2 regions of the Alteromonas sp. KS69 genome follow, and region 2 is predicted to be linked to the other one. Evidence: predicted binding sites of a transcription regulator. Region 2 holds the regulator's gene; the other holds the start of a gene.
What was found. Region 2 encodes FliA, which starts transcription of late flagellar genes. Its sites were predicted from a motif close to CTAAAGNTNNNNNNNNNNNNGCCGATA; they were not measured.
Positions count from the first base shown of each region.

Region 1: a site for FliA is predicted at 2,968-2,994, ahead of pomA (flagellar motor protein PomA). Genes of this name have one in related genera too.

Region 1 covers NZ_PYHU01000036.1:53,952-69,647, reverse strand. The annotation lists gene C7Y69_RS16915 (SAM-dependent methyltransferase) at 1-1,100, shown strand, start outside; gene C7Y69_RS16910 (flagellar motor protein MotB) at 1,226-2,155, opposite strand; gene pomA (flagellar motor protein PomA) at 2,155-2,919, opposite strand; gene xseB (exodeoxyribonuclease VII small subunit) at 3,201-3,452, shown strand; gene ispA ((2E,6E)-farnesyl diphosphate synthase) at 3,481-4,371, shown strand; gene dxs (1-deoxy-D-xylulose-5-phosphate synthase) at 4,404-6,281, shown strand; gene C7Y69_RS16885 (phosphatidylglycerophosphatase A) at 6,395-6,895, opposite strand; gene thiL (thiamine-phosphate kinase) at 6,914-7,879, opposite strand; gene nusB (transcription antitermination factor NusB) at 7,925-8,347, opposite strand; gene ribE (6,7-dimethyl-8-ribityllumazine synthase) at 8,361-8,834, opposite strand; gene ribBA (bifunctional 3,4-dihydroxy-2-butanone-4-phosphate synthase/GTP cyclohydrolase II) at 9,058-10,158, opposite strand; gene C7Y69_RS16860 (riboflavin synthase) at 10,181-10,843, opposite strand; gene ribD (bifunctional diaminohydroxyphosphoribosylaminopyrimidine deaminase/5-amino-6-(5-phosphoribosylamino)uracil reductase RibD) at 10,859-11,950, opposite strand; gene nrdR (transcriptional regulator NrdR) at 12,088-12,537, opposite strand; gene glyA (serine hydroxymethyltransferase) at 12,622-13,878, opposite strand; gene lpxD (UDP-3-O-(3-hydroxymyristoyl)glucosamine N-acyltransferase) at 14,014-15,042, opposite strand; gene ettA (energy-dependent translational throttle protein EttA) at 15,255-15,696, shown strand, end outside.
Region 2 covers NZ_PYHU01000005.1:330,045-345,740, reverse strand. The annotation lists gene fliR (flagellar biosynthetic protein FliR) at 1-453, shown strand, start outside; gene flhB (flagellar biosynthesis protein FlhB) at 472-1,602, shown strand; gene flhA (flagellar biosynthesis protein FlhA) at 1,813-3,912, shown strand; gene flhF (flagellar biosynthesis protein FlhF) at 3,942-5,333, shown strand; gene C7Y69_RS04845 (MinD/ParA family protein) at 5,330-6,196, shown strand; gene C7Y69_RS04840 (RNA polymerase sigma factor FliA) at 6,193-6,924, shown strand; gene cheY (chemotaxis response regulator CheY) at 6,961-7,344, shown strand; gene C7Y69_RS04830 (protein phosphatase CheZ) at 7,379-8,143, shown strand; gene C7Y69_RS04825 (chemotaxis protein CheA) at 8,156-10,372, shown strand; gene C7Y69_RS04820 (chemotaxis response regulator protein-glutamate methylesterase) at 10,403-11,533, shown strand; gene C7Y69_RS04815 (ParA family protein) at 11,605-12,369, shown strand; gene C7Y69_RS04810 (chemotaxis protein CheW) at 12,376-13,227, shown strand; gene C7Y69_RS04805 (chemotaxis protein CheW) at 13,202-13,693, shown strand; gene C7Y69_RS04800 (DUF2802 domain-containing protein) at 13,783-14,223, shown strand; gene metA (homoserine O-succinyltransferase) at 14,324-15,262, shown strand; gene C7Y69_RS04790 (homocysteine S-methyltransferase family protein) at 15,266-15,696, shown strand, end outside.

The sequences.
Region 1 (15,696 bases), on a different contig from region 2:
CAAATGACGACTTGCACGCTACGATTAATTTCAAAGACGTAAAGGCGTATCGCCAGTTATTATTAGGCGGTAGCGTGGGTGCAGGTGAAGCCTATATGGATGGCCTGTGGGAAAGTGACAATGTGACGGCAGTTGTACAGATATTTGCGCGTAACCTATCTACCCTTGATGCTTGGGAAAACAAGTTCAAGTGGATTTCCATGCCTATTCTGAAAATTCAGCATTTTGCCCGCCGCAATACACAAGACCAAGCCAAGAAAAATATTGAAGCCCATTACGATTTGGGTAATAAGCTTTACACTCGTTTTCTTGATAACACTATGATGTATTCATCGGCTATTTATCCTGATGTGAACGCCAGTTTAGAAGAAGCGCAAAATCACAAACTTAAAACAATTTGTGACAAGCTTCAGTTAACAGAAAGTGACCATCTTTTAGAAATTGGCACTGGCTGGGGTGGTTTAGCGGTATATGCAGCCAAGCATTATGGTTGTAAAGTGACCACCACCACTATCTCTGAAGAACAATATGCGTGGGCAGAGCAGTGGATTGAGCGCGCACAAGTGTCTGATAAAGTCACTTTACTGAAAAAAGACTATCGCTTGCTAGAAGGTAAGTACGACAAGCTGGTTTCAATTGAAATGATTGAAGCTGTAGGAAAAGATTACTTAGGTAACTTTTTTGAGAAGTGTTCATCGCTGCTTAAAGACGATGGGCTAATGTTGCTACAATCCATCACCATTGATGATAGACGTTACGAAAGTTACGCCAGCAGTGTGGACTTCATTCAAAAATACATTTTCCCTGGTGGATTCCTTCCCTCACAGTATCAGTTAAACGCTCATTTAAAGCGCTATAGCGACATGATGATTAGAGACCTGCATGATATCGGATTAGATTACGCTCAAACCCTTAATCATTGGTACGAAGCCTTTATTAGCGCCAAAGAAGCATTACTCAACGATGGTTATGATGAACGTTTTATGCGTATGTGGATTTACTATTTAAAATACTGTGAAGGCGGTTTTTTAGAAAGAACCATTAGTACGGTGCAATTGGTAATATCTAAGCCACATCACAGGGAGGCACTGCAACGTTAGTTGCCTATAAAAAACAACGTTAGTTGACTATAAAAACCCACGTTAATTGCCTATAAAAGACAACTTCAAACTAAAAGGGCGAATCATTGATTCGCCCTTTTTGATTTTGTATTTTGCTTAGCAACCTATTCATCAACCACTGATATAGGTTGAGAAGTCATTGGTTTACCTTGATTGATATTAATCTCTACCCGTCTGTTCCGTGCTCTATCCGCCGGTGTTGTTGCATCTTCCACCATGGGGTCGGTATCGGCCTTGCCGACTACAGACATTCTGCTTTCATCGAACCCCGGCGCTGTTCGCATGGCTTCAGCTACGGCTACGGCACGCTGAGACGATAAATCCCAATTAGAACGATAGAGTTCATTAGCAATGTGTTGTCCGTCACTATGCCCTGAGATTTCTATTTCCCCTGGAACGTCTGCTAATAACACACCAATTTTGCGTAAAATAGGCTGAAATTGAGGTTGTAAAAATGCAGAACCGGCAGAAAATGAACCGTTCTCTCTAATGCGAATAGTCAACTGCTGACCTAAAGATTCCAATTCTACTGCGCCATCGAGAATTTGCTTTTGTAACTGCTGCGCTACTTTTTTCATTAACTCAGCAGTTTGTGTTTGATCTGAACTTTGCGACTCTGAGGACGACTGATCGGTGGCGGTTTGTTGTGACTGCCCCCCTCGCTGCTCACCCCTTTGCTTCTGCCTACCGCCGGATGAATCTTCGTCACCCGCTTGGAACTCTAGCATCTGCTGAGTCATTTCGATTGTTTGTTGCTGAATAGTGTCGATGGGCGACGGATCTGGACGACCAGGCCTAAACTCCATCGCAATAACACTCGTCCCTTTTGGGATGTCTTTCACTTCAATTTTGTTTTGCACACCAAAGGCAAACTTCATTGAGCCGGCGATTTGCTTGAACTTCAGTACATCCATTTCTGAAAATGAGAGCAAGAGTACAAAGAAGCACATGAGCAACGACATCAAATCAGCAAAGGTCCCCATCCATGCAGGAAGCCCTTCGGGAGGACATTTTGGGCACTCTTCTTCAGCCATTATTCGTCCTCAGCGCCCGTACCGCGTTTACTTGCCGCCAGATAATTTTTCAATATACCTTCGATAACACGCGGGTTTTGCCCATCGGCAATCCCTACAATGCCATCGAGCACTAACATTTGGTTAAGCTTTTCTTCTTGTGCGCGGTTTCCGAGCTTTACCGCCATGGGTAGGCAAATAATGTTGGCAAGAAATGCACCATACAAGGTGGTTAATAGTGCTACCGCCATTGCTGGCCCAATTGATTTAGGATCATCCATGTTAGAAAGCATGGCCACCAGACCAATCAGAGTTCCAATCATTCCCATTGCTGGTGCGATATCACCCATGCCTTTAAAAATGGTGGCACCAAACTCGTGTCGCTCGGTGGTCATAGAGATATCTTTCGCTAAGGTTTCTCTGACCACTTCTATGTCGTGACCATCAACTAACATGTCTACGCCTTTTTGCATAAACGGATTGTCTATTTCAGCTTCTTCTAATGCAAGAAAACCGCCTTTACGCGCTGCATCTGCCATCTCAACAATTTTTTCAATAAGATCTTCAGGCGTATCAATTTTGAACATGAATGCTTTGCCTGCAATTTTACCTGCACCAAAGAACTGCCCTAAAGTGTATTGGGATAAAATAACGAAAAGGGTGCCACCAAATACGATCAAGATAGACGGTACGTTGATGAACATGGCAATACTGCCACCCATAACCATGGCCATTACTACAAAGCCGATGGCGCCCAACATACCTATGACGGTTGCTAAATCCACTCACTCTTCCTCATTTTTTGCAGACGCTGCATACTATTACTCGTATTCTATCGGCATTGTATAGAATTTCTATAACAAGATTATCGCAAATTGCCTTAATTATTGTATACATAATGAGGTTAGTCGAACTTTAGGCGGTAGTTTTTAATACAAAGAGTTGCTTCACAAAACGTTATCATAGATAGCTGCAATAGGGCATATATTGACAAACCATTTGACCCTTTGGCTACCCTCAGTTAATGTGCGCGTAATCCAAAAAACGCCTAAAAATGAGTGCGATTGTGACGAAAGTGACGAAAAAGACAAATTCTCCCTCGTTTGAGGAAACCCTTACCGAATTAGATGCAATCGTTAATGAGATGGAAAACGGTGAGTTGCCATTAAACGTTGCACTAGAAAAATTCGAGCGAGGCATAGCCCTTTCCCGCGAAGGTCAGAAATCGTTAGAGCAAGCCGAGCAAAAAGTTAAAATTTTGCTTAATGAGCAAGGCGAAAGCGCATTACACCCTCTTCCTGAAGACGAGCAACCTTAAGCCTCGTGTCGCAACAAACAGGTATAGTATGAATTTCACTGCATTGCATCAGCAAGTTAAGCAGCAGACCGATACGTCGTTAAATACGCTTATTGATGACCTTCCCCACGACGCGCCGCGGCTTAAAGAAGCAATGCGTCACGCGTTGTTGGTGGGAGGAAAGCGTATGCGACCTTTACTGGTTCAAGTTATCGGCAACACCCTGGATGTGCCTAAAGGCGATCAAATGGCTATTAGTATGGCCATTGAGTGTGTGCATGCTTACTCGCTTGTACATGATGACTTGCCAGCCATGGACGATGACGATTTGCGTCGCGGCCAGCCGACTTGTCATATTGCATTCGATGAAGCCACCGCAATATTAGCCGGTGATGCATTGCAAGCGCTTGCTTTTAGCACGTTGGCAGATGCGCCTTTAAGTGATTTCGCAACCAATAAACGTGGCGAGTTACTTTCTGTGTTAGCCCGCGCCGCTGGCTATCGCGGTATGTGTGGCGGGCAAGCAATCGATTTAACCAGCACGGGTGAAGAAATAAGCCTTGAGCAGCTTAAGCGACTGCACAATTTGAAAACCGGCGCCCTACTTCGTGCATGTGTTGAAATGGTATCTATTGTTTCTCAAGACCTTGATAGCAACAGTAAAGCAGACTTATTAGCTTATGCCGACGATATTGGTCTTGCATTTCAAGTCCAAGATGACATTCTTGACGTAGAAGGTAATAGTGAGCAATTAGGAAAGCCAGCAGGCTCTGACATTGCTTTGGGTAAGAATACCTTTCCTGCCAAACTTGGCATTGAAGGTGCAAAACGAGAACTTGATAAGCTGCATCAGAATGCCCTTCAAGCCTTGGCTCGTTTACCCTACAATACAGACAGTTTAATTGCGTTTAGCGAACTATTGGTAAAACGAGACCATTAGTTCTGCAACCATGTTGAAAAAGATAATAAATAATGAGTTTAGACCTCCAACATTACCCCACGCTTGCTATTGCGCAAACGCCGGATAAGTTAAGACAGTTACCGCAAGAGAAATTGCGTGAGTTGTCAGATGAATTACGAGAATATTTACTAAATAGTGTAAGCCAAACCAGTGGACATTTTGCGTCGGGCTTAGGCACGGTCGAGCTTACTGTGGCCTTACATTATATTTATAACACGCCTATCGACAGATTGATTTGGGATGTGGGTCATCAGGCCTACCCCCATAAAATTCTTACGGGTCGCGCTAAGCAAATGTCGACGATTCGACAAAAAGACGGCTTACACCCCTTCCCTTGGCCTCCTGAGAGCGACTACGACACTTTTGCTGTAGGCCATTCGTCTACGTCTATCAGTGCTGCACTTGGCATGGCGGTTGCCGCCGAGCAAGAAGGCAAAAACCGTAAAGTGGTTGCCGTAATTGGTGATGGTGCGATTACCGCGGGCATGGCATTTGAAGCGATGAACCATGCTGGTGACATCAATAAAGATATGGTTGTGGTGTTAAACGACAACGAAATGTCTATTTCTGAAAACGTAGGTGCGCTTAATAGTCACCTAGCTCGCTTATTAACGGGTAATGTTTTCAACTCTATTCGCGATGGCTCTAAAAAACTATTAAGCAATGTACCGCCTATCAAAGAATTCGCTAGTCGCGCAGAAGAGCACCTTAAAGGTATGGTAGTGCCCGGCACAATCTTTGAAGAGCTTGGCTTTAATTACATAGGCCCTATTGATGGCCATGATGTAGATGCCGTTGTAGATACCTTGCGTAATATGCGCAAATTTAAAGGTCCGCAACTGCTTCACGTGGTCACTAAGAAAGGTAAAGGGTACGCCCTTGCTGAAAAAGACCCGATTAAATTCCACGCGGTGCCTAAATTTAACCCTGCCGATAACGCGTTGCCAAAAGCGAAGCCTTCAGCGCCAACTTTTTCTGCTATTTTTGGCGATTGGTTGTGCGATATAGCAGCGCAAGATCCTAAATTGATGGCGGTAACGCCTGCCATGCGTGAAGGTTCAGGCATGGTCGCGTTTTCGCAGCAATACCCTGATCAGTATTTCGATGTAGCCATTGCAGAACAACATGCGGTTACCTTTGCTGCGGGCTTAGCCAAAGACGGGTGTAACCCAGTAGTTGCGATTTATTCGACCTTTTTACAGCGTGCCTACGATCAGCTTATTCACGATGTGGCGTTGCAAGACTTGCCTGTTTTATTTGCCGTTGACCGAGCCGGTATTGTGGGGGCTGATGGCCCCACCCACCAAGGTGCGTTTGATATTGCCTTTTTACGCTGCATACCAAATATGATTGTGATGGCACCATCTGATGAAAATGAATGCAGACAAATGCTTTATACAGGTCATAAAGCACAAAAACCTGCGGCGGTACGCTACCCTCGCGGTGCTGGAATGGGCATTACCCCTGACACCGCAATGACCGAGTTACCTATTGGTAAATCGAAGGTTAGCCGCGCTATTACCGGCAAGCCATCGAAAAAAGCAGCCATATTGAATTTCGGCACACTCTTACCTAATGCATTGGCAGCTGCCGAAGCTATTGATGCTACGGTTATTGATATGCGCTTTGTTAAGCCGCTCGACGGCCAGGCTATTGAGAAAGCGGCGGCAGAACACGATTTGCTTATTACCTTAGAAGATGGCTGTATAGCCGGCGGAGCAGGCTCTGGTGTGCTTGAGTACTTGCAACAGCAAGGTATTATGAAACCTGTTCGTACATTAGGGCTTCCAGACAGCTTTGTTTTACAAGGTACGCAACAGGAAATGTACAAAGAGCATGGACTAGATATCGAAGGTATTACCTCCACACTTAGAAGCTTACTGAGCTAGCTGTTTGCTTTCACTCTCGCTCAATAGCCTTTAAAAACAAAAAGCCCGCAGTTGCGGGCTTTTTAATATGTACAAATTTTGCGTATTATTGCACGAACTTATCTTCGTCCAATTTAAAACAAGGTGGTAAATGCCGGCCACATCATCATCATAATATGTAAACACGCACACGCCATAGCCCCAGCCACTATATCATCAAGCATAATGCCTGTACCGCCGTGTAAGCGCTTATCGATAGGCCCTATTGGCCAAGGTTTTAAAATATCGAATATGCGAAACAGCACAAATCCTGCTAGCAAAGACGGTGCAGTAATAGGTACAAATAAGAAGGTAATAAACATACCTGCCACTTCGTCCCACACAATAGAACCGTGATCATGCACCTGCATATCATCAGCGGTTTTTCCGCACAGATAAATACCAAAAATTGAGGCGAAAACAGTGAAAGCGATAAATACCATCACAGGCATGTTGGCCGACAATATAAGTAGTGGTATTGCTACCGCAGAACCAAAGGTTCCAGGCATAAACGGGATAAGTCCGCTACCAAACCCAAGCGCTAAAAAGTGCACTGGATTTTTCATGCTAATTCTAGCGCGATATTCTTTTTGCATAAAATGCTCTATTAGCTTCTAGAAAGTATGTTCGTAGCCATTTTCATTGGTTGGTGTAAACGGCTGATTGTCTTTTAGCAAAGACAACTGACCCGCTTGCCCAGTAAGCTGACCAATGCAAGTTGCTTTCACACTACTACCGCCCATCGAGGTTTCAAAGTTACCTCGCTGTTCTTCACCTACGGTAAAGATGAGCTCATAGTCGTCGCCTGCTGACAGTGCATATTCGATCGCTTGGGCATTATCTACGGCACTGGTTAACGCTCTCGATAAAGGAAGCTTATCAACATGTACGTTTGCACCACAGCCTGATGCTTTCAAAATGTGGCCTAAATCAGAGATTAAGCCATCAGACACATCAATACACGATGAAGCAATACGACGAAGTGCCGTACCCATTGCTACTCGAGGCGTAGGGTAATAATGACGATTAATAAGCACATCTCGCGCTTCACCGGCCACGTTAAGTTTATTTTGCAGAATATCCAAGCCAGCACCAGCATCGCCTAAGGTGCCTGTAACATAAACCCAATCACCGGGTTTTGCATTACTGCGGGTCAGTTCGGAACCGGGTGGTATAAACCCTTGCGCCGTAATGGTCATGGCCATCGGGCCCTTAACGGTATCGCCACCAATTAACTGCACAGAATAGTACTGCGTAAGCTCGTACAAACCATCTACGAACTCGCTAAGCCATTCATCATTCACTGTTGGCAACGACAGCGATAAGCTGATCCAAGCAGGTTCAGCGCCCATGGCGGCTAAATCGCTCAAATTCACCGCTACGGTTTTATACGCAACCGATTTTGCTGGCGCATCTTCTAAGAAGTGCACACCTGCAACCAAAGTATCTGTGGTAACGGCTAATTGTTGATTACTAGGAACGTTAGTTACGGCACAATCATCACCGATACCAATAACTACGTCTTTACGAGTGTGGCCGCCATCAGAGAAGTAACGGCCGATAAGATCAAATTCTTTCACGATAGTCTATTAAACCCTTGTGACATCCAATGCCACTGTACAAGGTTAATCGCGTTCGTCTTTACGCAACGAGCGAACCGCTTTATCAAGCGCACCATTAATGAATTTATGACTTTCTTCGGCCCCGAAAGACTTCGCAAGTTCAATCGCTTCATTAATAATTACGCGATAAGGCACATCCTTACGCTCTGTAAGTTCCAGTGTCGCAATGCGTAAAATAGCCTTTTCGATTGCATCTAGTTCTTCAGGCAAACGGCCCAGGTACGGCTTAATAGTCGTATCTAAGTGGCTAGCGCTGTGCGCCACACCGCGAAGCAGTGCCTGAAAATAAGCCATATCAACTTTCTTCATATCGTTACTGGTCGCAAGCGCCAGTTCAATTTGTTGAATATCGTTATGACTCATTTGCCATGAATAGATGCCTTGAAGGGCAAGTTCACGGGCTTTACGACGAGCTGAAACTTTCACTTAATTTTTTACCTTAAAGCTTTTCAACAGCATCGATAACGTTAACCATCTCAAGCGCACCTAAGGCTGCTTCAGCGCCTTTGTTGCCTGCTTTGGTTCCAGAACGTTCGATAGCCTGTTCAATAGAATCTGTAGTGATAACGCCAAAAGATACCGGTACACCGTATTCTAGCGATACTTGCGCTAGGCCTTTGTTACATTCGCCTGCAACAAAGTCAAAATGAGGTGTGCCGCCACGAATTACCGCACCTAGTGCAATAATGGCGTCAAAAGATTTTTTCTCAGCAAGTTTCTTAGCAACAATAGGCAACTCATAAGCACCTGGAACACGAACCACTGTGATATCGTCTTCATTCACTTCGCCGTGACGGTCTAATGTGTCTAATGCGCCTTCCAATAAGCTCTCAACAACAAAGCTATTAAAGCGTGCAACAACAATAGCAATCTTCTTACCGGTCGCTCTGATATTACCTTCAACTACTTGCATGATTTCATTCCTCGAGAAAAACGGCGCGAAGTATACCACAACTACGCCCAAACTAAATCGATTGTTTCTTTTACTCTGCTACTTAGTTCATTAGCCGCAGCCAAGTGATAAGGAGGGGGAGTGCCTGCCGTAAACCCTCCACCGCATGGATGCGGTGGCGGAGCGTACATGGATGTATTCACCGCGTGTTTGCGGCAGGCGCTCCCCCTCCTTTATAAACCGCTCAGTCGTGAACGTACTCAACCACTTCTAGGCCGTAACCTGACAGCGCATGATACTTAATAGGTTTACTTAGCAGGCGCATTTTTTGTACGCCAATAGAGGCTAAAATTTGGCTACCCACACCAATAGTACGTGACGAGCCTTGCCAATCAGCACCCGTTGGACGTTCGCCTCTATCTTCTGCGGCAAAGCGACGAACTTGCTGTTCAATTTGCTCATCTTTACCAAGCAATACCAGAACACCGCCTTCATCAGAAATTTTTTGCATTCCTTCAGATAACGTTAGTGAGCGATGAATACCTCGGGTAGAGCCCAACAAGTCACTGAAAGTGTTATGCAGGTGCACGCGAACCAGTGTTGGGTTTTCAGCGCTAACTTCCCCTTTCTTTAAAGCAAAGTGTAGCTGATTATCAATACTGTCTTTAAAAGTATGAAGCTCGAAATCACCATACTCTGTGGGTAGGTTGCACTGAGCAACCTTTTCGATGGTGGTTTCGTTTAAATTTCTGTACTCGATTAAATCGGCTATGGTGCCAATTTTAAGGTCATGTTTCTCGGCAAATTTCTCAAGCTCTGGACGACGTGCCATTGAGCCATCTTCATTTAGGATTTCAACGATAACACCCGCGGGTTCGAGCCCTGCTAAACGAGGTAAATCCACGCCCGCTTCAGTGTGGCCTGCGCGGTTTAATACCCCACCTTCTTTTGCAATTAGTGGAAAGATATGGCCTGGCTGCACAATGTCAGTCGCCTTTGCTTCTTTCGCGACCGCAGCTTTGATAGTTACTGCGCGATCGGCGGCTGATATACCTGTAGTTACGCCCGTTGCCGCTTCAATCGACACCGTAAAGTTGGTAGAAAACTGCGCTTCGTTCTTATCCACCATTAACGGTAAATTAAGACGACGACAACGCGCCTCTGTCATAGGAAGGCAAACTAAACCTCTGGCGTGCGTTACCATAAAGTTAATGGCTTCTGGCGTGACATGCTCTGCTGCCATAATAAGATCGCCTTCGTTTTCACGATCTTCATCATCCATCAAGATAACCATTTTACCTTGACGAATGTCTTCAATAATTTCTTTCGAGGTGTTAAATGCCATAGTTTTTATACTTCTTGTAGGGTTACTTTCTCAAAAATCCGTTCTCAGCCAAAAACGCCATATCAATGTCTTTTGATATCGGTGACGCTGCTTTATCACCCATCATTAAGCGTTCAAGGTAACGTGCTATTACATCTACTTCTAAATTTACAGCGGTGCCTACTTCGTAATGTCCCATCACCGTTTCTTTCAGCGTATGAGGAATTATCCAAAGCATAAACTCAGCACCGTTGACTTCATTCACTGTAAGGCTCACACCATCAACAGTGATGCTGCCCTTATGAGCAATGTACTTGGCTAAAGATGTAGGTGCTTTTACCCAAAATTCAACATAGTCGGTGTGTTTTATAATTTTACTGATCTCGCCCACGCCATCGACGTGACCTGAAACAATGTGTCCGCCCAGTCTGTCAGTGGGTCGCATTGCCTTTTCAAGGTTCACAGTAGAGCCCGTGCCGTAATGGGCAAACCCGGTAAGTTTTATGGTTTCAGCCGATACATCAGCGCAATAATAATCGCTACCCATATCAGTTACGGTAAGGCATACCCCGTTGGTAGCAATACTATCACCAAGCGCTACATCGGCCATATCCAGTGTAGTTGATGAAACCGTTAACCGTATGTCACTACCTCGGTTATCGAGTTTGGTAATCTTGCCTAAAGCTTGAATAATTCCAGTAAACATAATGTTCCTATAAGGCTATTGAGGCGTGTTAAGGGTGTTAAGAAGGTAACGAAGCTTAATATCGTTACCTATTTGTCGACTTTCAATCAGCGACAATTCAATAGCTTGATTCAATTCGGTAAAGGTGGGTAAAGATACCATACTCACCCCTTTGTCTCCCAATAGCTTAGGTGCTTGATAACAGATGAGTTCATCTACTTCACCAGCTATCAGTAAGGCGCCAGCTAAACCCGGTCCTGCCTCTACCCACACTTCATTAAACTGCATGTCGCCTAACTGCAGCATCAATTTACTGATATCCACTTTACCGTTCATCGCATCAACGGTTAGGTGTTGGCGGTTGTCAGTATCGGCGCTATTTTGGGTAGATACCACGAAGGTGGGATGACCATCGTTCATGCACCTGTAGTCTCTTGAAAGATCATCGGCACTATTCACAATTATCCGCACTGGCTGGCGAATAGCCTCCAATGGGTAATGTGCAAACTTCGCTTCGTCTGGTCTGACTAATAGACTAGGATTATCGGCTTTTACCGTTCCCGATCCTGTTAACACCGCGCAGCTTTGTGCACGGTAATGCTGTACATCTCGTCTAGCTTCTGGCCCAGTTATCCATTGACTATTACCATTTTGAAGCGCAATTTTTCCATCCACACTTATGCCTAATTTCACTCGCACATAAGGTTTGCCAGTTAACATGCGCTTGATAAAGCCTGGGTTCAAAGCGGCAGATTCTGCCGACATAATATCGGATGACACCTCAATGCCCGCATCTTGTAACATGCGAATACCATTACCGCTGACATTGGGGTTAGGATCAGTCATGGCAATAACTACTCGCGAGACTTGTGCTTTTATCAGTGCTTCTGCGCAGGGGGGCGTTCGTCCATAATGACTACATGGCTCTAGTGTCACATAGGCTGTAGCGCCTTTTGCTTTTTTCCCTGCTTCACGAAGGGCATGAATTTCTGCGTGAGGGGTGCCGGCTTGGACATGAAAGCCTTGGCCAATAGAGTCATTGTTATTATTAACAATGACACAACCAACACGGGGATTAGGAGAAGTTGTAAATTGGCCTTTTTGCGCCAATCGAATGGCTTTGGCCATCCAATAATAGTCAATTTCAACGGCCTTACCCGGCAAGTCACTGGAAGAGCTACTATTGTGGTCTTTGCCTACGTCGGTATTTGAGCCGCTATTTATATGAGCATGGGTAGTATTAATTGACACTGCAAATCCCGTGGTTAATCCCCTAGTCTGGCTATTTCCTCACCAAACTCTCGGATATCTTCAAAGGAACGATAAACAGATGCAAACCGCACATAAGCGACCTTATCTAGCTCTTTTAGCGCTTTCATGATTAGGTTGCCTAACAGTTCACTCCCCACTTCTCGTTCGCCGGTTGCCCGAAGCTCTGACTTAAGTGACAAGATACACTGCTCAACTTTTTCTGTACTCACTGGGCGTTTTTCTAGCGCGCGCTGTAAGCCTGCACGAAGCTTATCTTCGTTGAAAGGCTCTCGTGAACCATCACGTTTAATAACACGCGGCATTACGAGTTCGGCACTTTCGAAGGTCGTAAAACGTTCATGACACATTGCGCATTCACGACGCCGGCGCACCTGATGCCCCTCTGCCACTAGGCGAGAGTCAATCACTTTTGTTTCTTGTGCTGAACAAAAGGGGCAAAACATGAGCGATCCTTAACTTACTATTTACTACGCGTTAGCCTGTGTTTGTAGAGACTAACGCGTGGTAACTTTTCTTATCTAGGTTGCTTACGCGTAAACAGGGAACTGTTCACAAAGTGCAACCACTTCACTTTTAACACGGTCAATAACGCTGTCATCACCCATATTATCTAGCACATCACAAATCCATGTAGCGACTTGTTTGGCTTGTTCTTCTTTAAAGCCACGACGAGTAATAGCTGGGCTACCGATACGCAATCCACTTGTAACAAACGGTGAGCGAGGATCGTTAGGAACCGAGTTCTTGTTAACGGTAATGTTAGCCGCACCAAGGGCAGCATCAGCATCTTTACCCGTAATATCTTTATCGATAAGATCTAACAGGAACAAATGGTTTTCAGTACCATTAGATACAATTTTGTATCCGCGTTCTTGCATTACCGCCACCATCGCTTTTGCGTTCGCAACAACCTGTGTTTGGTATTCTTTAAAATCTGGCTGAAGTGCTTCTTTAAACGCTACTGCTTTTGCTGCAATAACATGGCACAAAGGACCACCTTGGTTGCCCGGGAATACTGAGCTTTGAAGCTTTTTATAAATCGCTTCGTCACCACAGGCAGACAAAATTAGTCCACTTCGTGGGCCCGCTAAGGTTTTATGTGTGGTTGTAGTGACTACGTGTGCGTGCGGCAGAGGATTTGGGTAAACACCCGCTGCAATCAAACCTGCTACGTGCGCCATATCAACTAACAAGAAAGCGCCAACACTATCGGCGATTTCACGGAATTTTGCCCAATCAACAACACCTGAGTAAGCTGAGAAACCACCAATAATCATTTTTGGTTTATGTTCTTCTGCTAACGCAGCAACCTGTTCGTAATCGATTTCACCGGTTTCGTGGTTCAAACCATACTGAACGGCATTGTAGGTTTTGCCCGAAAAGTTCACATGAGAACCATGAGTAAGGTGACCACCTTCAGAAAGGCTCATACCAAGCACAGTATCGCCAGCATCAAGCAATGCCATAAATACCGCTGAGTTAGCTTGTGAACCTGAGTGAGGCTGCACGTTAGCGTAATCTGCACCGAAAAGCTCTTTTGCACGGTCGATAGCAAGTTGCTCAACCACATCTACGTGCTCACAACCGCCGTAATAACGCTTGCCAGGATAGCCTTCAGCATACTTGTTAGTAAGTTGAGAGCCCTGTGCTTCCATAACCCGCGGGCTACAGTAGTTTTCAGAGGCGATAAGTTCGATATGCTGTTCCTGACGGACAACCTCTTTAGCCATTGCATCGGCTAGTTCTGGATCAAAGTCAGCGATATTCATTTCGCGAGGTAACATGAGGGCTCCTTAACGGCGTTAATTTATGGCTTGTTCGTGGCTTATTCTAGTCATTTTCAAGGGCTTGTATACCGCTTTATGACCAATTTAATTTAAATGGCGCAGGTTTAACGAATTCCCTGCGCTGTGACGTGATCAGACCTGTTTTTCTAGCGCCTTCACGCGGTCATATAAACTGCCAATTTTTTGCAGTCTTATGGTATTTCGCTTCCATTCTCGGTTAGACGTGGCTGGCTGACCTGAAGAATAAACCCCTGGTTCCGTGATATCTTGAACAATCATGGAGTAGCCGGTTATTTGCACTTTGTCGCAAATAGAAATATGGCCGTTTACGCCAACACCACCGCCGATAACAACGTACTTTCCTATATGGCAACTGCCCGCAATACCGGTTGCACCGCAAATACACGAATGATCGCCAATAATGCAGTTGTGACCTATTTGTACTTGGTTATCAATAATCACATTTTTACCTAGCACAGTATCTTCCATGGCACCGCGGTCGATAGTACTACTTGCACCAATTTGACTGTCGTCGCCAATTTGTACAGACCCCGTTTGCGGAATAGGAAGCCATACGCCTTTATCATTCGCGTAACCAAAGCCTGCAGCACCGATAACCGTTTGGCTATGTACTGCTACACGTTTTCCTAAAACAACATCGTGGTAAATAGTAACGTTAGGGTGAATTACACAACCTTCCCCTATTTGCGTACCTCTACGAATAACCGTATTCGCACCAATAGTTACCCTATCGCCTATCACCACGTTATCTTCAATAATCACATTGTGACCTAACGACACATCACTACCAATATTTGCCGACGACGCAATAACGGCGGTGTCGGCAATACCACTTGCTACTACGGGTGTGGTATCAAATAGCTGGGCAATGCGTGCAAACGCTGCATGAGGATTGTCTACCACAAGCGCTGGGCACGGGGCCGTGTCTTTCAAACTGCTGTGTAGAATAACCGCACCGGCAGAGGTATCGCTTAACTGTGATTTATATTTCGGATTAGTAAGAAATGAGATTTGATGGCTGGCAGCGCCTGCCAGCGTTCCTACCGCAGAGATAACGACACTGCCGTCTCCCTCTACAACACCGCCTACATGGCTGGCAAGTTCCGATAGGCTGTAAGGGCGTTTGTTCATTGCAGTCATACAGTGAATACCTATTTTTTCATTAAAGCGTATGCTAGCGAAGTTTACCTCAATTTGTTAAAGGTGACCGCCGTATTATTCGTACTTTTCGCCTTCTTTTTACTTCAATTGAACAAAATACCATCAAGCATGAGGTTGTATGGCGGTTCACACTGGCACAGACTATCCTGTTACGAGTACAATGATGCTTTATTTTCTGGCAAGGACACAGCATGGCTCAATACGTTTACAGTATGCATCGCGTGGGGAAAATTGTTCCACCGAATCGTCAAATTCTTAAAAATATCTCTCTTAGTTTTTTCCCTGGTGCCAAAATTGGCGTATTGGGTTTAAATGGATCTGGTAAATCTACGCTGCTTCGCATTATGGCCGGACTAGACACCGAAATTGAAGGTGAAGCACGCCCTCAACCAGGTCTTAAAATAGGTTATCTACCTCAGGAGCCTCAACTAGACGAATCAAAAGATGTACGCGGAAACGTGGAAGAAGCGTTAGCCGACGTTAAACACGCGCTAACTCGCTTAGACGAAGTGTATGCTGCTTACGCAGAAGCTGATGCCGATTTCGACGCCCTTGCAAAAGAGCAAGGTGAACTTGAAGCGATTATTCAGTCGAAAGACGGACATAACTTAGAGAATACCTTAAACCGTGCTG
Region 2 (15,696 bases):
TTCGCCTCAATCGTAGACCCCGTCAATGGTATTAACGTGCCAGCCGTAGGCCAATTTTACTTAATTCTAGCTACCTTGCTTTTTTGGACCTTAGACGGGCATCTCGCGATGATCCACATGATTGTGTTGAGCTTTCATGCGTTCCCAATAGGAGAAGCATGGTGGACAGGGGAGCAGTTTAGGGAAATTGCCCACTGGGGCGGTTGGATGTTTATCTCAGCGATTACGTTGTCATTGGCGCCCATTGTGTCCCTTCTCATTGTAAATTTAGCGTTTGGCGTAATGACCAAAGCGGCACCTCAGCTTAATATTTTCAGTATCGGCTTTTCTATTGCCCAGGTGATGGGGTTGCTCATCATTTGGATAACCCTAGATAACTTTACTGCGCATTTTGAAACGCAGTGGCTGCGGGCAGAGCAGTTTATGTGTCAACTTCTTAGGATTTGCCCATGAAAATAAGTCAGGTGATACATGGCTGATTCAGATTCTAGCGAAAAAACAGAAGACCCCACGGGGAAAAAACTCGAAGACACCCGAAAAAAAGGGCAGATAGCCCGATCCCGAGAGCTATCCACAACCTTAGTGTTAGTGGTCAGTGCCTTTATGTTTTTGTTCGTTGGAGGCTGGATTGCCGAGTCGGTATTTAAGCTGACGCAGCGCATGTTTGTTCTGTCTCGAGATGAAACCTACGATACCACCCATATGTTTGGTGCATGGGGTGAAGCAATTTCGACAGTCAGTGTACCTGTATTGCTTTATATGACGGTGGCCATGTTAGCCGGAATATATGGCTCTATTGCGTTAGGCGGCTACAACTTCACCTGGGAAGGTGCCAAATTTAAAGGCTCTAAAATGAGTCCGCTTAGTGGATTTAAGCGTATGTTTGGCATGAATGGCTTGGTAGAATTAATTAAATCTATCGCCAAAGTGGTTGTCATCGTTGGGATGGCATTAGGTGCACTGCTGTTTTTTGAAGACGAAGCGCTGCACCTTGATTTAGATCTGTACCCGGGTAATATTTTTCACGCGTTAGATATGCTGAAATGGGCTTTTATCATGTTGGTTTGCGGCATGATACCTATTGCGCTTATTGATGTGCCTTATCAAATTTATAAGCACAACAAAGAAATTAAGATGACTAAGCAAGAGGTGAAAGACGAGCGTAAAAACTCTGAAGGTGATCCTTTGGTAAAAGGGCGCATCCGTCGCTTGCAGTATCAAGCTGCCACTAAACGAATGATGCAAGAAGTTCCTCAGGCCGATGTGGTGGTAACCAACCCAACTCATTACTCTGTAGCAATAAAATATGATGACAGTGGTAATCGTGCCCCAGTCGTTGTGGCAAAAGGCACCGATGAATTAGCCATGCATATTCGTAAAATAGCCACTGCTAACGATGTACCGCTTATTCCATCGCCCATGTTAGCCCGAGCCGTTTACTACTCAACTGAGATTGACGGTGAAGTGCCTAATGCCTTGTTTATGGCGGTAGCGCAAGTATTAGCCCACGTTTATCAGTTAAAAGCACACAGAGCGGGTAAAGGGAAACGACCCAAACCGCTTAAACGTGATTTACCCATACCACCAGAGCTACGCCGTTAGAGCGCTGCTTTTGGCCTAAATTAGCGCTAAATTACGGCTAAGATATCGCTAAGGCCAGGGCTCAAAGTGAGCCCCTCTTAATTGTAATTCTGTAAATTGCGCCCCTCCTACTTACGTTTAATCGGTTTTGTATAAAGCTGGCACGGTAGTTGTAATACTCATTGAAAGATAGCGTTAAGCGTCAATTTTCCGATAGAGAGACTCCCTGTAATGCAGTTATCCGGTTACCTTCAGCGATTCGATAAAAGTCAGCTGCAGAACATTACCAGTGGCTTAGGCGCTCCCATTGTTCTTCTTGCCATTATGGGCATGGTTATTCTTCCCATGCCGCCATTTCTGCTCGACGTATTGTTCAGCTTTAATATAGCCCTGTCTTTAGTCATTATTTTGGTGGCAGTATTAACGCAAAAGCCAGTTGATTTCGGTATTTTTCCCCTAGTATTACTTATCGCTACTGTTTTGCGCTTAGCGCTAAACGTGGCCTCTACCCGTGTGGTATTGCTTTATGGGCATGAGGGGGGCGATGCGGCTGGTAAGGTTATCGAAGCATTTGGTGCGGTGGTTATTGGCGGCAACTATGCAGTGGGTGTGGTGGTCTTTGCTATCTTGCTTATTATCAACTTTAAAGTAGTCACCGCCGGTGCTGGGCGTATTTCAGAAGTAAGTGCCCGCTTTACGCTTGATGCCATGCCAGGTAAGCAAATGGCTATTGATGCCGATTTGAATGCGGGTTATATCGACCAAGATCAGGCGCGTGCTCGCCGAGAAGAAATAACCGCCGAAGCAGACTTTTATGGCTCAATGGACGGTGCGTCAAAATTTGTGAAAGGTGATGCGGTCGCCGGACTCTTTATCATGCTTATCAATATTGTGGGTGGCCTTTTTATTGGCATGATTCAACACGGATTAAGTTTTGGTAACGCCATCGAGGTATACACCATTTTAACCATTGGTGACGGTTTGGTGGCGCAAATACCCTCACTGTTACTGTCTGTGGCTACCGCTATTATTGTTACTCGTGAAAACGAAACCCAAGAAATGGGCAAAGAAATACGTAGTCAATTAGGTAACAGCCAAGCCCTTTATATTGCCTCTGGTGTTTTATTTGTCATGGGGATTATTCCTGGTATGCCTCATTTGGCCTTTATTGGGTTTTCAGTGCTTATCGCTGGTTACGCTTATTGGCAGGGTGTTGCGGCTAAACGCGAGGCAGAAAAACCTAAAACCCCAGCGAATATCGTGAAAGATGACACTGTTGCGCCCGAAATAAAAGAGCTTGGGTGGGATGATGTGCAGCACGTAGATACCATCGGTTTAGAAGTCGGGTACCGATTAATCCCCTTAGTAGATAAGTCTCAGGGCGGAGAACTGCTCACTCGTATCAAAGGGGTGCGTAAGAAGTTATCTCAAGAGTTAGGCTTTCTTATTCCACCGGTGCACATTCGCGATAATTTAGATTTAGAACCTAATTTATACACCATTGCGATGTTGGGCGTAACTATTGGCGATGCGCAAATAAGTCACGATGAAGAACTTGCGATTAATCCGGGTCAAGTATTTGGCAAGCTGGAAGGCCGTGCAACCAAAGACCCTGCCTTTGGCTTAGATGCGGTATGGATAAAACCGAATAAGCGTGAGCATGCGCAAACACTGGGTTATACCGTGGTTGATGCTGCTACTGTGGTTGCTACTCATTTAAGTCAATTGCTGACTAACAACGCCTACCAACTACTTGGACATGAAGAAGCGCAGCAGCTTCTAGATATGCTAGCTAAGCAGCATCCTAAACTAGTTGAAGGGTTAGTGCCTGATATTCTGCCGTTAAGCACCATTGTTAAAGTGCTGCAAACCTTGCTGTTTGAAGGAGTGCCTATTCGTGACATGCGTACCATTGTACAAACCTTGAGCGAATACGGCCCGCGTAGCCAAGACCCAGATGTACTAGTGTCTGCGGTACGTATTGCGCTTAAACGCCTAATCACCCAAGAAATTACCCAAGGTGCGAAAGAGATACCCGTCATAACCTTGGCGCCAGAGTTGGAACAGATGTTGCACCAGTCATTACAAGCAGGTGGCGAAGATGGCGCTGGTATAGAACCAGGACTGGCCGATAAGCTGCAAAAATCATTGCAGCAAGCTAGTCAGCAACAAGAATTAGAAGGTGAGCCTGCAGTACTTCTCACTTCCGGTATGTTGCGCCCCGTACTATCTCGCTTCTTAAAGTATTCGGTCGCGGGTTTACATGTACTTTCCTATCAGGAAGTACCCGACGATAAGCAGATAAAAATAGTCAGTTCGGTCGGTCAATAATCTGACACTGGGTGATTGGAGAGTTTTCAATGAAAATCAGACGTTTCTTTGGCAAAGATATGCGAGAAGCTTTAAGCCAAGTTAAAGCGGAATTGGGCAGCGATGCCGTTATCATGTCAAACCGAAAGCTTGCTGACGGTATCGAATTGGTCGCCGCTTACGATAAAGAACCGGAAGCCAAACTGTCGATTAAAAAGCCAGCGCCTAGTGCAGCAGGGCGAGCGAAAGCGGCTGTTCCAAGTCTTAGCGAAATCATCGGTGATGATGGCCCAGATAGCTTAAAAGCGCTGTTGGAAAAACAACATGGTGGCAGTATTCAAAGCCCAGCTTCAGCACCTAGTGCTAACGCTCAGCATGCCAATAAAATTGCATCACACTTAGACTTTTCAGAAGCCTTTATCGACGATGTAGAAGCCAGTCAAGTCGCCTCAGAATTCCCAAGCCATCAAGCGTCAAGTCTTAATGAAAGCATTGATAACAGCAGTGCTCCTCAGTCTGACGAATTATCTCAAATTAAAGAAGAGTTGGCGTCACTACGAAATGTGCTTCAATACCAAGTTGCTGATTTGATGGAAGCAAAAAGTCGTCGTCAGCAGCCTGTACATCATTATTTAATTCAGCGTTTAACCGACATGGGGTTAAGCCAATCATTGGCAGAGCAACTGATTAGTTATACGCCGTCGCATTACAACGAGCGTGACGCTTGGGTATATCTTTTAAACCTATTGGCTAATCGCATTAATGTGACAGGTAACGATATACTTACGCAAAAGGGCGCAGTAGCGTTAGTGGGTCCTACCGGAACAGGTAAAACCACTACAGTTGCTAAATTAGCTGCTCGTTACGCACAGAAATACGGCGCCGACTCCGTTGCCATGATTACGATTGATACCTATCGTATTGCAGCGTTTGAGCAATTAGCCACATATGGAAAAATTATTGGCTGCACAGTGCGTAAAGCACAAAGTAGTGAAGAATTATCAGATTTATTGTTTCAATTACGCCATAAGAGACTAGTGTTAATTGATACGGCAGGCTTTAGTCAACGAGATAGTCGATTAATTAAACAGATAAATCAATTTGATAACGGTCAAATGCAGCCAGTGAAAAAATACCTAGTAGCGCAAGCGAATACCCAATATGCTGCATTACAACGTATTATAGATGCGTACGAAGGGGTGGAACTTAGCGGTTGTATCTTTACAAAGCTTGATGAGTGCTACTCTCTAGGCGAAGTGCTTAGCGCAGCGGTGGAGTACCAGTTACCTGTCAGTTATGTAACAGATGGACAGAAAGTTCCTGAAGACATTAAGATTGCAGAAGCAAAATCTTTAGTATCTGCTGCTGCAAAGCTTTATAAAAAGTACGGTTTGAATCATACTACTAGTAACAATGTGGTTAAAACAGCACGAGCAGTATGATTGATGATCAAGCGAGTAGCTTACGAAAAATGAAGCAATCACGATTAATCAAAGTTATCGCCGTCACCGGAGGTAAAGGTGGCGTTGGTAAAACAAATATTACGCTAAACACAGCTATTGCTATGGCAAAGCAGGGAAAGCGGGTAATGGTATTGGATGCAGACTTAGGTCTGGCCAATGTGGATGTAATGCTAGGATTGCGAGTAGAGAAAAACCTCTCCCACGTATTATCTGGTGAGTGTACCTTGGACGATGTTCTCGTTACGGGTCCTCACGGTATAAAAATAGCACCAGCCACATCAGGTTCTCAATCAATGGCAGAGCTATCACCAACGCAGCATGCAGGACTCATAAGAGCATTCAGCGAGTTGCGCACGCCCATTGATGTGCTTATTGTGGATACCGCAGCGGGTATTTCCGATATGGTGCTAAGCTTCTCCAAAGCCTCCCAAGATATTATGGTGGTAGTGTGTGATGAGCCCACTTCACTTACCGATGCCTATGCATTAATTAAAATTCTTAACCGAGAACACGGTGTCTTTCGCTTTAAAGTGGTCGCTAACATGGTCCGCGATGTTAGAGAAGGTCAGGAACTTTTCAGCAAATTATCTAAAGTAACAGGGCGATTCTTAGATGTTGCGCTAGAATTGGTAGCAATAGTTCCTTTTGACGAGAACATACGCCGAGCAGTACGTAAGCAAACGTCAATTGTAGATGCTTATCCAAGTTCTCCGGCAGCAGTGGCGATTAGCCAGCTAGCAGCCAAAGCAGGATCATGGCCTATACCTGCGCAACCGGGTGGCCATTTAGAATTTTTTATTGAGCAACTAATAGCAGATAAAGCAGTAGGAAGTCAGCGTTGAATAGCAAAGCAGCCGCTTATCAACAGCAAACAGACAAGTCACAATTAGTTGAGCGTCACGCTTCGCTAGTGAAGCGGATAGCACACCACTTAATGGCGAGACTACCAGCCAGTGTTCTTGTCGATGATTTAATCCAGTCAGGTATGATTGGACTGCTAGAAGCTGCACGAAACTTTGACGGTTCCAAAGGGGCAAGTTTCGAAACCTTTGCAGGTATTCGTATTCGTGGCGCCATGCTTGATGAAATAAGAAAAGGTGATTGGACTCCTCGTTCCGTTCATAAAAACGGTAGGGCAATCACAGAAGCCATCTCTCAAGTTGAAGGTGAAACAGGCCGAGACGCGCGAGATGTAGATATTGCAGCTAAAATGAATGTTAGCATGCAAGATTATCATCAAATGCTGAACGAAGTGAATGCCGGAAAATTGGTGGGGATTGAAGACCTTGGGGTTTCTGAAGATGTCATTTCTACAGAAAAAAACCGAGGCAGCGACGCACCGTTAGAAGATTTGATGCAAGGGGCTTTCCAAAAAGCGCTAGCACATGCTATTACTACATTACCCGAACGGGAAGCGATTGTACTTTCTTTATACTATGATGAAGAACTGAATCTTAGAGAAATAGGCGAAGTTCTTGATGTTAGTGAATCGCGAGTAAGTCAAATTCATAGTCAGGCCATGTTAAAACTCAAATCACGAATGAAATCGTGGCAAGTTGACGAAGAATAGAAATTAATAACAATTAACCCCTCATTGGAGGCTATTTTGGATAAAAGTATGAAAATTCTCGTGGTTGACGATTTTTCTACCATGAGACGTATCATAAAGAACCTGCTAAAAGATTTGGGTTTTGCCAATATCCAGGAAGCGGACGACGGTAACACCGCGCTGCCTATGCTACAACAAGGTGATTTTGACTTTGTTGTAACAGATTGGAATATGCCAGGTATGCAAGGTATCGACTTATTACGCGCTATACGTGCCGACGATAAGTTGAAACACCTACCGGTTCTTATGGTGACAGCAGAAGCGAAGAAAGAACAAATCGTTGCCGCAGCGCAAGCTGGTGTGAATGGTTATGTTGTTAAACCTTTCACTGCCGCTACGTTGAAAGAAAAATTAGATAAAATCTTCGAACGTTTAGGTTGATCCAGACGCTCACCAGAGAAATGAGGTTTACTGGATGTCGACAAATGAAAGTGTCTCCATAACGCTCGAAGAAGCCAAAAAATTGGTAGCGTATCTTGAAGAGGGCGATAACGCATCAGCGAACGCTGTCTTAGAAGCTGTTTCGATGAAAGAGTCCATTGAGCTCTTTGCTGAAGTGGGTAAATTAACGCGTCAACTTCATGACTCGTTGAATAACTTCCAAATCGATGAACGTATTAAAAATTTAACCGTTGATGACATTCCTGATGCGCAAACGCGACTGATGTACGTTATCGAAGAAACGGAAAAAGCTGCCAATACCACCATGGACGCAGTTGAAGAGAGTATGCCAATTGCTGAAGTGCTCTCTACCCGTATCGAAAAAATTATGCCGGAATGGAAGAAACTGATGAATCGTCAACTTGAGTTGGGCGAATTCAAAGTTTTATGTGCAGATTTAGACGAATTGCTAAAAGACGGATCGAAACAATCAGCTAAGCTTACATCATTGCTTACCGAAGTGTTAATGGCACAAGGTTATCAAGATCTTACCGGTCAAGTTATTCGCAGAGTGATTGAACTCGTAAAAGAAGTGGAAGATAGCTTAGTTAATATGCTGACGATGTTCGGTGAACCCGAACAGGCGGAGCAAGACAAGCCATTGGAAGCGAAAGTCGAAAAAGTTAACAAGATCGATAGTGTCGAAGCCGAAGGTCCAATTATTGATGCAGACCAACGCGATGATGTGGTATCTGGCCAAGATGACGTAGATGATCTTTTGTCTAGCTTAGGTTTTTAGGGGAGCGGGCGCATGGCGTTTGATGTTGACGAGGATATATTACAGGACTTTCTAGTTGAAGCTGGGGAGATCCTTGAACAATTACAAGAACAGCTCGTTGATCTGGAAAATAATCCTGAAGATGCAGATTTACTGAATGCTATCTTCCGTGGTTACCATACCGTAAAAGGTGGCGCCGGCTTTTTGTCGCTTACCGAATTAGTTGAAATTTGCCATGGTGCAGAAAACGTTTTCGATGTAATGCGAAACGGACAACGTACTCTTACGCCTGAATTAATGGATACCATTCTTCAGGCCACCGATGTAGTAGTCGATATGTTTGAGCGTGTTAAAGCGCAAGAACCACTAATTCCTGCAGACGCAAAGTTAGTTGATTTGCTGCATAAGTTAAGCACCCCAGAAACCCCAGACGAAAACATCTTTGGTGACAGTAGTGAAGCGGCTGAAGTCCCCGCTGCCGAAGAAGAATTCGCGTTAGAAGAAGCGCCTGTACCTGAAGCGCCTGCCGCAAGTAGCGATGGCGGCATCGACGAGATTTCTGAAGATGAATTTGAAGCCTTGCTGGATGAACTTCATGGTTCAAATGCCCCAGGTAAATCTGCGAAAGCAGAACCAAAAGCGGCAGCCCCCGCGGTTGGTGGTTCAGGTGATGATATTACCGACGATGAATTTGAAGCACTGCTAGACGAATTGCACGGTAAAGGTAAATTCAAAGAAGAAGAACCAGCGCCTGTAGCTGCGTCGAAAGCGGCAGCGCCTAGCGGTGAAGAAATTACCGACGATGAATTTGAAGCATTGCTTGACCAATTACATGGTTCAGGACAAGGCCCTACAGCGCAAGGTGCTGAACCAGCAGCAAATACGCCGCCCGTAGATAAAAAGGCGACAGAAGCAATTCAGAAAGCCAAGGCAGAGCAATCTGCCGCTAGTACGCCGGCTAAATCAACGCCTGCCGCAAAAGCGCCAGCGCCTAGTCCAGCAGCTAAAAAAGCGTCAGAGCCCGCTAAACCAGCGGCTAAGAAAGACGACAAAAAAGCAACCCCAGCACCTCCTCAAGCAGAAACTACAGTTCGTGTTGATACCAAGCGCCTAGACCAAATTATGAATATGGTTGGCGAGTTAGTATTAGTACGAAATCGTTTGCTGAGTTTAGGAATAACCAATGCCGACGAAAGTATGTCGAAGGCAATTGCTAACCTAGATGTGGTGACGGGTGATTTGCAGGGTGCGGTTATGAAAACCCGTATGCAGCCAATTAAGAAAGTGTTTGGCCGCTTCCCTCGCGTTGTTCGAGACTTAGCACGTAGTTTGAAAAAAGAAATTACCTTGGAATTGGAAGGTGAAGAGACAGATTTAGATAAAAACTTGGTAGAAGCATTGGCTGATCCCTTAGTTCACTTAGTAAGAAACTCAGTGGATCATGGTATTGAAATGCCTGATGACCGTGCTGCTACAGGTAAAACCCGAATGGGGACCGTGAGATTATCGGCTTCTCAGGAAGGTGACCATATCTTACTTACCATTGAAGATGATGGTAAGGGGATGGATGCTGAAAAACTGAAAGAGATTGCTATAAGCCGAGGTGTTTTAGACGCCGATGCGGCTGCGCGTATGTCTGATGTTGAAGCGTTCAATCTTATTTTTGCACCTGGTTTCTCAACGAAAACTGAGATTAGTGATATCTCGGGCCGTGGTGTAGGCATGGATGTGGTTAAAACAAAAATTAACCAGCTTAACGGTACTATTAATATTGATTCCCAGCTTGGGAAAGGTACTCGACTCGATATTAAAGTCCCACTCACGCTTGCAATATTACCGACCCTAATGATTGTGGTTGGGAAACAAACGTTCGCGTTACCGTTAGGTGCGGTCAACGAAATTATCAATATGGACATCAAGAAAACCAATACGGTTGATGGCCAATTAACCATGATAGTTCGTTCTAAAGCGATACCACTGTTCTTCCTCGGAGAATGGTTGATCCGCGGACCTAAAAATATAAGCAAAGAAAAAGGTCACGTCGTCGTGGTTCAAATAGGCACCCAGCAAGTTGGATTTGTTGTTGATGCGCTAATAGGCCAAGAAGAAGTGGTGATAAAACCATTAGATGCCTTATTACAAGGAACGCCAGGTATGGCGGGAGCAACTATCACATCCGACGGTGGAATTGCACTCATCTTAGATGTTCCTAGCTTACTGAAGCGTTATGCTAAAAAGCCCTTAAAGTAAAACGGCGTAACAAATAGGAAATTAACATCCATGGTCTTTAAAGTCCTGGTCGTGGACGATTCTACTTTTTATCGTCGTCGAGTTCGCGAGATTCTCGACGATGACAGAGAGCTTGAAGTTATTGGTGAAGCTCGTAACGGGCAAGATGCACTAGATAAAATAGATACACTGCTACCTGATGTAGTCACAATGGATGTGGAAATGCCGATAATGGATGGCATTTCAGCGGTAAAAGCCATTATGGAAAAACGGCCCGTGCCTATTTTGATGTTTTCGTCGCTTACGCACCATGGTGCACAAGCGACCCTAGATGCGTTAGAAGCCGGAGCATTAGATTTTCTACCAAAGAAATTCGAAGATATCGCCCAAGACCGTAAAGACGCAGCACGACTGCTGTGTACAAAAGTAAGATTGATTGCACGGCGTGGTGTCGGTATAAAACGCCCTGTATTAAAGCGTATTGAAAGTAGGAAGTTTCCTGATAACGCGCCGAAACCAGCGTTTTTCAAGAGTTCTAATCTACTTAGCGGAAGGAAAGATGCCACGAGGCAGCCCACCGTTTCCTCGATTAAGGCTTCTGGTAAAAGGTATAAGTGTTTAGCAATTGGAGCATCTACGGGTGGACCAGTGGCATTGCAGAAGATACTGGTAGCACTGCCATCAGACTTTCCTTATCCAATTGTGTTGGTGCAACATATGCCAGGCACTTTTACTAACGCATTCGCACAGCGACTTAATTCACATTGCGATATTGCGGTTAAAGAAGCTGAACATGGTGACATATTGAAACCAGGTTGCGCTTATTTAGCGCCCGGCGGTAAACAAATGTTGATAGAGAGTTCAGGCTCTCATAAGAAAGTAGTAATTACCGACGCTAACCCGTCTGATAAAATAAACTATAAGCCGAGTGTTGATTTAACCTTCGGTTCGCTGGCCAAAGCTTATGGTGGCGATTTATTGGGTATTATATTAACTGGTATGGGTGCAGATGGGCGAGAAGGTTGCCGGTTGATGAAAGACAACGGTGCCACTATTTGGGCGCAAGATCAGGATTCATGTGTTGTTTATGGCATGCCTCAAGCGGTAGCTGTTGCAAACATATCGGTTAACAGTATTGATATAGATGATATGAGCAGCTGTATCTTAACCGAAATGACATAGCCTAAGCGCAGCGATAGTATTGCCTGTGAGTGAATGACAACCCAAGTAAATATAAGCTGGGAATTAAAACGATGAAGGTGTGGACAGTTGCAAACCAGAAAGGCGGAGTTGGTAAAACAACAACAACAGTAACCTTAGGTGGTTTGTTAGCTCAACGCGGGAAGCGGGTATTGATGGTCGACACCGATCCCCACGCCTCATTGAGTTACTATTTTGGCATAGACGCAGAGTTACTCAGTCAATCTGTCTACGACATTTTTATTAAGTCTTCTGAAATTACTGCCGATATGGTCATGGACTGTTTGTGTCCAACTAAGCTAGATAATTTGTACGTTTTGCCCGCTACCATGGCGCTAGCCACATTAGACAGAACAATGGGTAGCGAGCAAGGAATGGGCTTAGTGCTAAAAAAAGCGCTGGCCAAAGTAGAGAAAGAATTTGATGTGGTCATTATTGATTGTCCGCCAGTACTTGGTGTACTTATGGTCAACGCATTGGCAGCATGCAATAAAGTGATAGTGCCGACACAAACAGAGTATTTGGCGCTGAAAGGCTTAGACAGAATGATACGCACTATGGAAATAATGGGGCGCTCTCTTCAAAAGTCTTTTGACACTGTGATTATTCCTACTATGTTCGACAAACGCACTAACGCGGCGCTTGAATCTAGAAAGCGTTTAATGAGCGATTATGGAGAGCGGGTTTGGCAAGGTGTAATTCCCGTAGATACGCATTTTAGAGATGCGAGTTTAGTACAGTTGCCAATTTCCGCAGCATACCCGAAAACCCGAGGGGTAACGGCTTATAGCAAGTTACTTGAGGTTTTGGAGAAGTAAAGTTAGATGAGCAATCAAGGACCTTTTGCACGGGAAGACGTTGTAGAGGCTTATCTCGATAGCCTATTAAAAGAGCCAGATGATCCGGCAGACGTGACTGCGCGAACGGCAAAATTGCTTGAGCAAGCGGTGCAAACGTTAGCCGAAGAAGCCACATTTGATGAAGCACCTACCACTGAACAAGTAGTGGTTGAAGAAGCCATTATTGAAGCAGTGTCATCTAGCACAGGCAAAGATGTCGAAGAAACTACGCAATACGAAAAAAGCGACTACAATGAAATAGATAATGAGACTGCTGAATCAGTCGATGCCTCTTCAGAAGAGGAGCAACCTTTAGAAAAAGCATTGTTGGTCGACAGCCTCGAAAATAATTTTCAGGCATTATTTTTTGAAGTGGCAGGGTTAACATTAGCAGTGCCATTAACCACCCTAGGTGGTATACATCAGATTGAAAAGATAGGCCCTCTATTTGGGAAGCCGGATTGGTTCATGGGGGTAATGATACATCGCGAAGAGAAGCTTAGCGTTGTAGATTCTGCAAGATGGGTCATGCCAGAAAAGTATGATGAGAGTCTCGCAGAGTCATTGAACTACCGATATCTTATTATGTTAGGGGATAGTTCGTGGGGATTGGCCAGTGAGAAACTGGTTAACACGGTCACCTTGGCAAAAGCTGACGTCAAATGGCGTGAGTCTACCGGTAAGCGTCCCTGGTTAGCGGGGATGGTTAAAGAGAAAATGTGCGCGTTAATTGACGTTAACGAATTAATATCTATGCTTAACAAAGGCTTAGGCAGTAACGACCAGACACCGAGTATTGGGAGCCAGGTTCATGAGCGACGAAAGAACGAACAGTAATACCACCGATAGTAACGATGAAGTCCTTCAATGGGTGACATACCGCTTAGGTGAGGAAACATACGGTATTAACGTAATGCAAGTACAAGAGGTATTGCGTTACACTGAAATTGCACCTGTACCCGGCGCACCTGACTACGTACTAGGTATCATTAACCTACGTGGTAATGTTGTTACGGTCATAGATACACGTGCACGTTTTGGATTACCACCAACAGAAATAACGGACAATACCCGTATTGTGATCATCGAGTCTGATGAACAAGTCGTGGGTATACTTGTTGATAGCGTGGCTGAGGTGGTTTACCTTCGCTCGTCTGAAATTGACAGTGCGCCAAACGTGGGTACTGAAGAAAGTGCTAAGTTTATCCAAGGTGTAAGCAACCGAGACGGTGAGCTTCTTATTCTCGTGGATTTAAACAAGCTTTTAAGTGACGAAGAGTGGGATGAACTAAGTTCAATTTAGTCAACCTACACGTCTAAAGGGCAGGTAACTAAGTTATCTGCCTTTTTTATTTCCGGTTTACATAGGTACGAATTAAGGCTTCTTCGCATATGGATCTGCAGTTTATTGCTCCAACAATCAACGAACTTATATTGCTTGCGCTTGTGATAGCACTTGGTGTTTTTGCAATATGGCTGACGTTTAAAGAGCGAAAAACACATGCGGCATTAAGCGAACTGCAAGACCTGGTAACGCGTAGAACCGATGACATGGATACCCAAATTCGAGATTTTGGTCATCAACAAAATGAAGCACAAACCAGAAGCTTAGTGGTCACTCGCCATCTACAAGCCCTTCAAACTAAACAAGATGACTTCGAAAATCAGATTCGTGAACTAAAACTCCAGGATCCCTCCCTAAGGCTTTATCAGCGAGCGGCCGAGTTAGTAAAGCAAGGCGCTAGTATCGAGGAAGTGATGGAGGCTTGTGATATTCCTCGTGCCGAAGCAGAAATGTTATTTATGGTACACAAACAATCCCCTTCTGGGTAATGTAATTAAACGTCCGTTTAGACGTCTAGACGTAAAGATGTTGACATCTGTGTGGTAATTGCCACAATACAGTCATAGTAACTTATGACTGGAGCCTTCTATGCCAATTCGTATACCAGAACAACTGCCTGCGCAGAATGTGTTGTTGGGCGAAAACATCTTCACCATGGAGAGCAATAGGGCGGCGAATCAGGATATACGTCCTCTTAAAGTGGGTATCTTAAACTTGATGCCTAATAAAATTGAGACTGAAGTACAGCTGTTGAGATTACTTTCCAACACGCCACTTCAAATTGATGTAGATTTTATTCGCATCGATAGTCAGGCACCCAAAAATACCCCTCAGTCTCACATGGATGCTTTCTATCACGACTTTTCACAAGTGGCAGACAAAAAGTACGATGGGCTTATCGTGACTGGTGCTCCTCTAGCATTGTTGAAATACGAAGACGTAAAGTACTGGGATACCATGACTACCATTTTAGAATGGGCACAGCGTCACGTTAACTCCACGCTATATTTATGCTGGGCTGCACATGCTGCTATGTACCATTTTTATAACTTTACCCGCACGCTGCGCAAAGAAAAATTTTCAGGCGTGTTCGAGCACAAAGTAAACGACCCCCATAATGAATTATTGCGTGGCTTCGACCCGGTATTCTATGCGCCTCATTCTCGCTATGGTCATATCGATACCGCGAATTACAATAGTGTAGATGGACTGCATGTGGTGGCAGAGTCTGAAGAAGTAGGCGCTTATATTGTCGCCTCAGAAGATAAGCGCATGGTGTTTGTTACGGGGCATCCAGAATACGATGCTGATACCCTTGGCGATGAATATTTTAGAGACGTAAAGGCAGGGCAGACACCGTCTATACCCAAAAACTATTTTACGGATAACGATCCGACCAAGCCACCTATCGTCAGATGGCGCTCCCACGGGAGTCTGTTTTTTACGAACTGGTTAAACTACTATGTTTACCAAACAACGCCATATGACTTAAATCAGTTAGCTGAAAAATCACAGCCAAAGAGGTAACGCGTGAGTCAACATCCAGTTTCTAGCGCCCAAGCAACACTGCTACGCGCTGCACAACAACGTATTCTTGTATTAGATGGTGCGATGGGAACCATGATCCAGCAGCATAAGCTGGAAGAAGAAGATTACCGTGGTACCCAGTTTGCCGATTGGCACTGTGATGTGAAAGGCAACAACGACCTTTTAGCCATTACACAGCCGGATATTATTTATCAAATTCATTGTGATTACTTTGAAGCTGGCGCCGATATCGTTGAGACCAATACGTTTAATGCTACCACAATAGCCATGGCCGATTACGACATGGAAGCGCAGTCTAGAGACATCAATATTGCTGCCGCTAAATTAGCCAGAAAAGCCGCTGATGAGTTCACAGCGAAAACCCCTGATAAACCCAGATTTGTCGCTGGTGTATTAGGCCCAACGAATCGTAC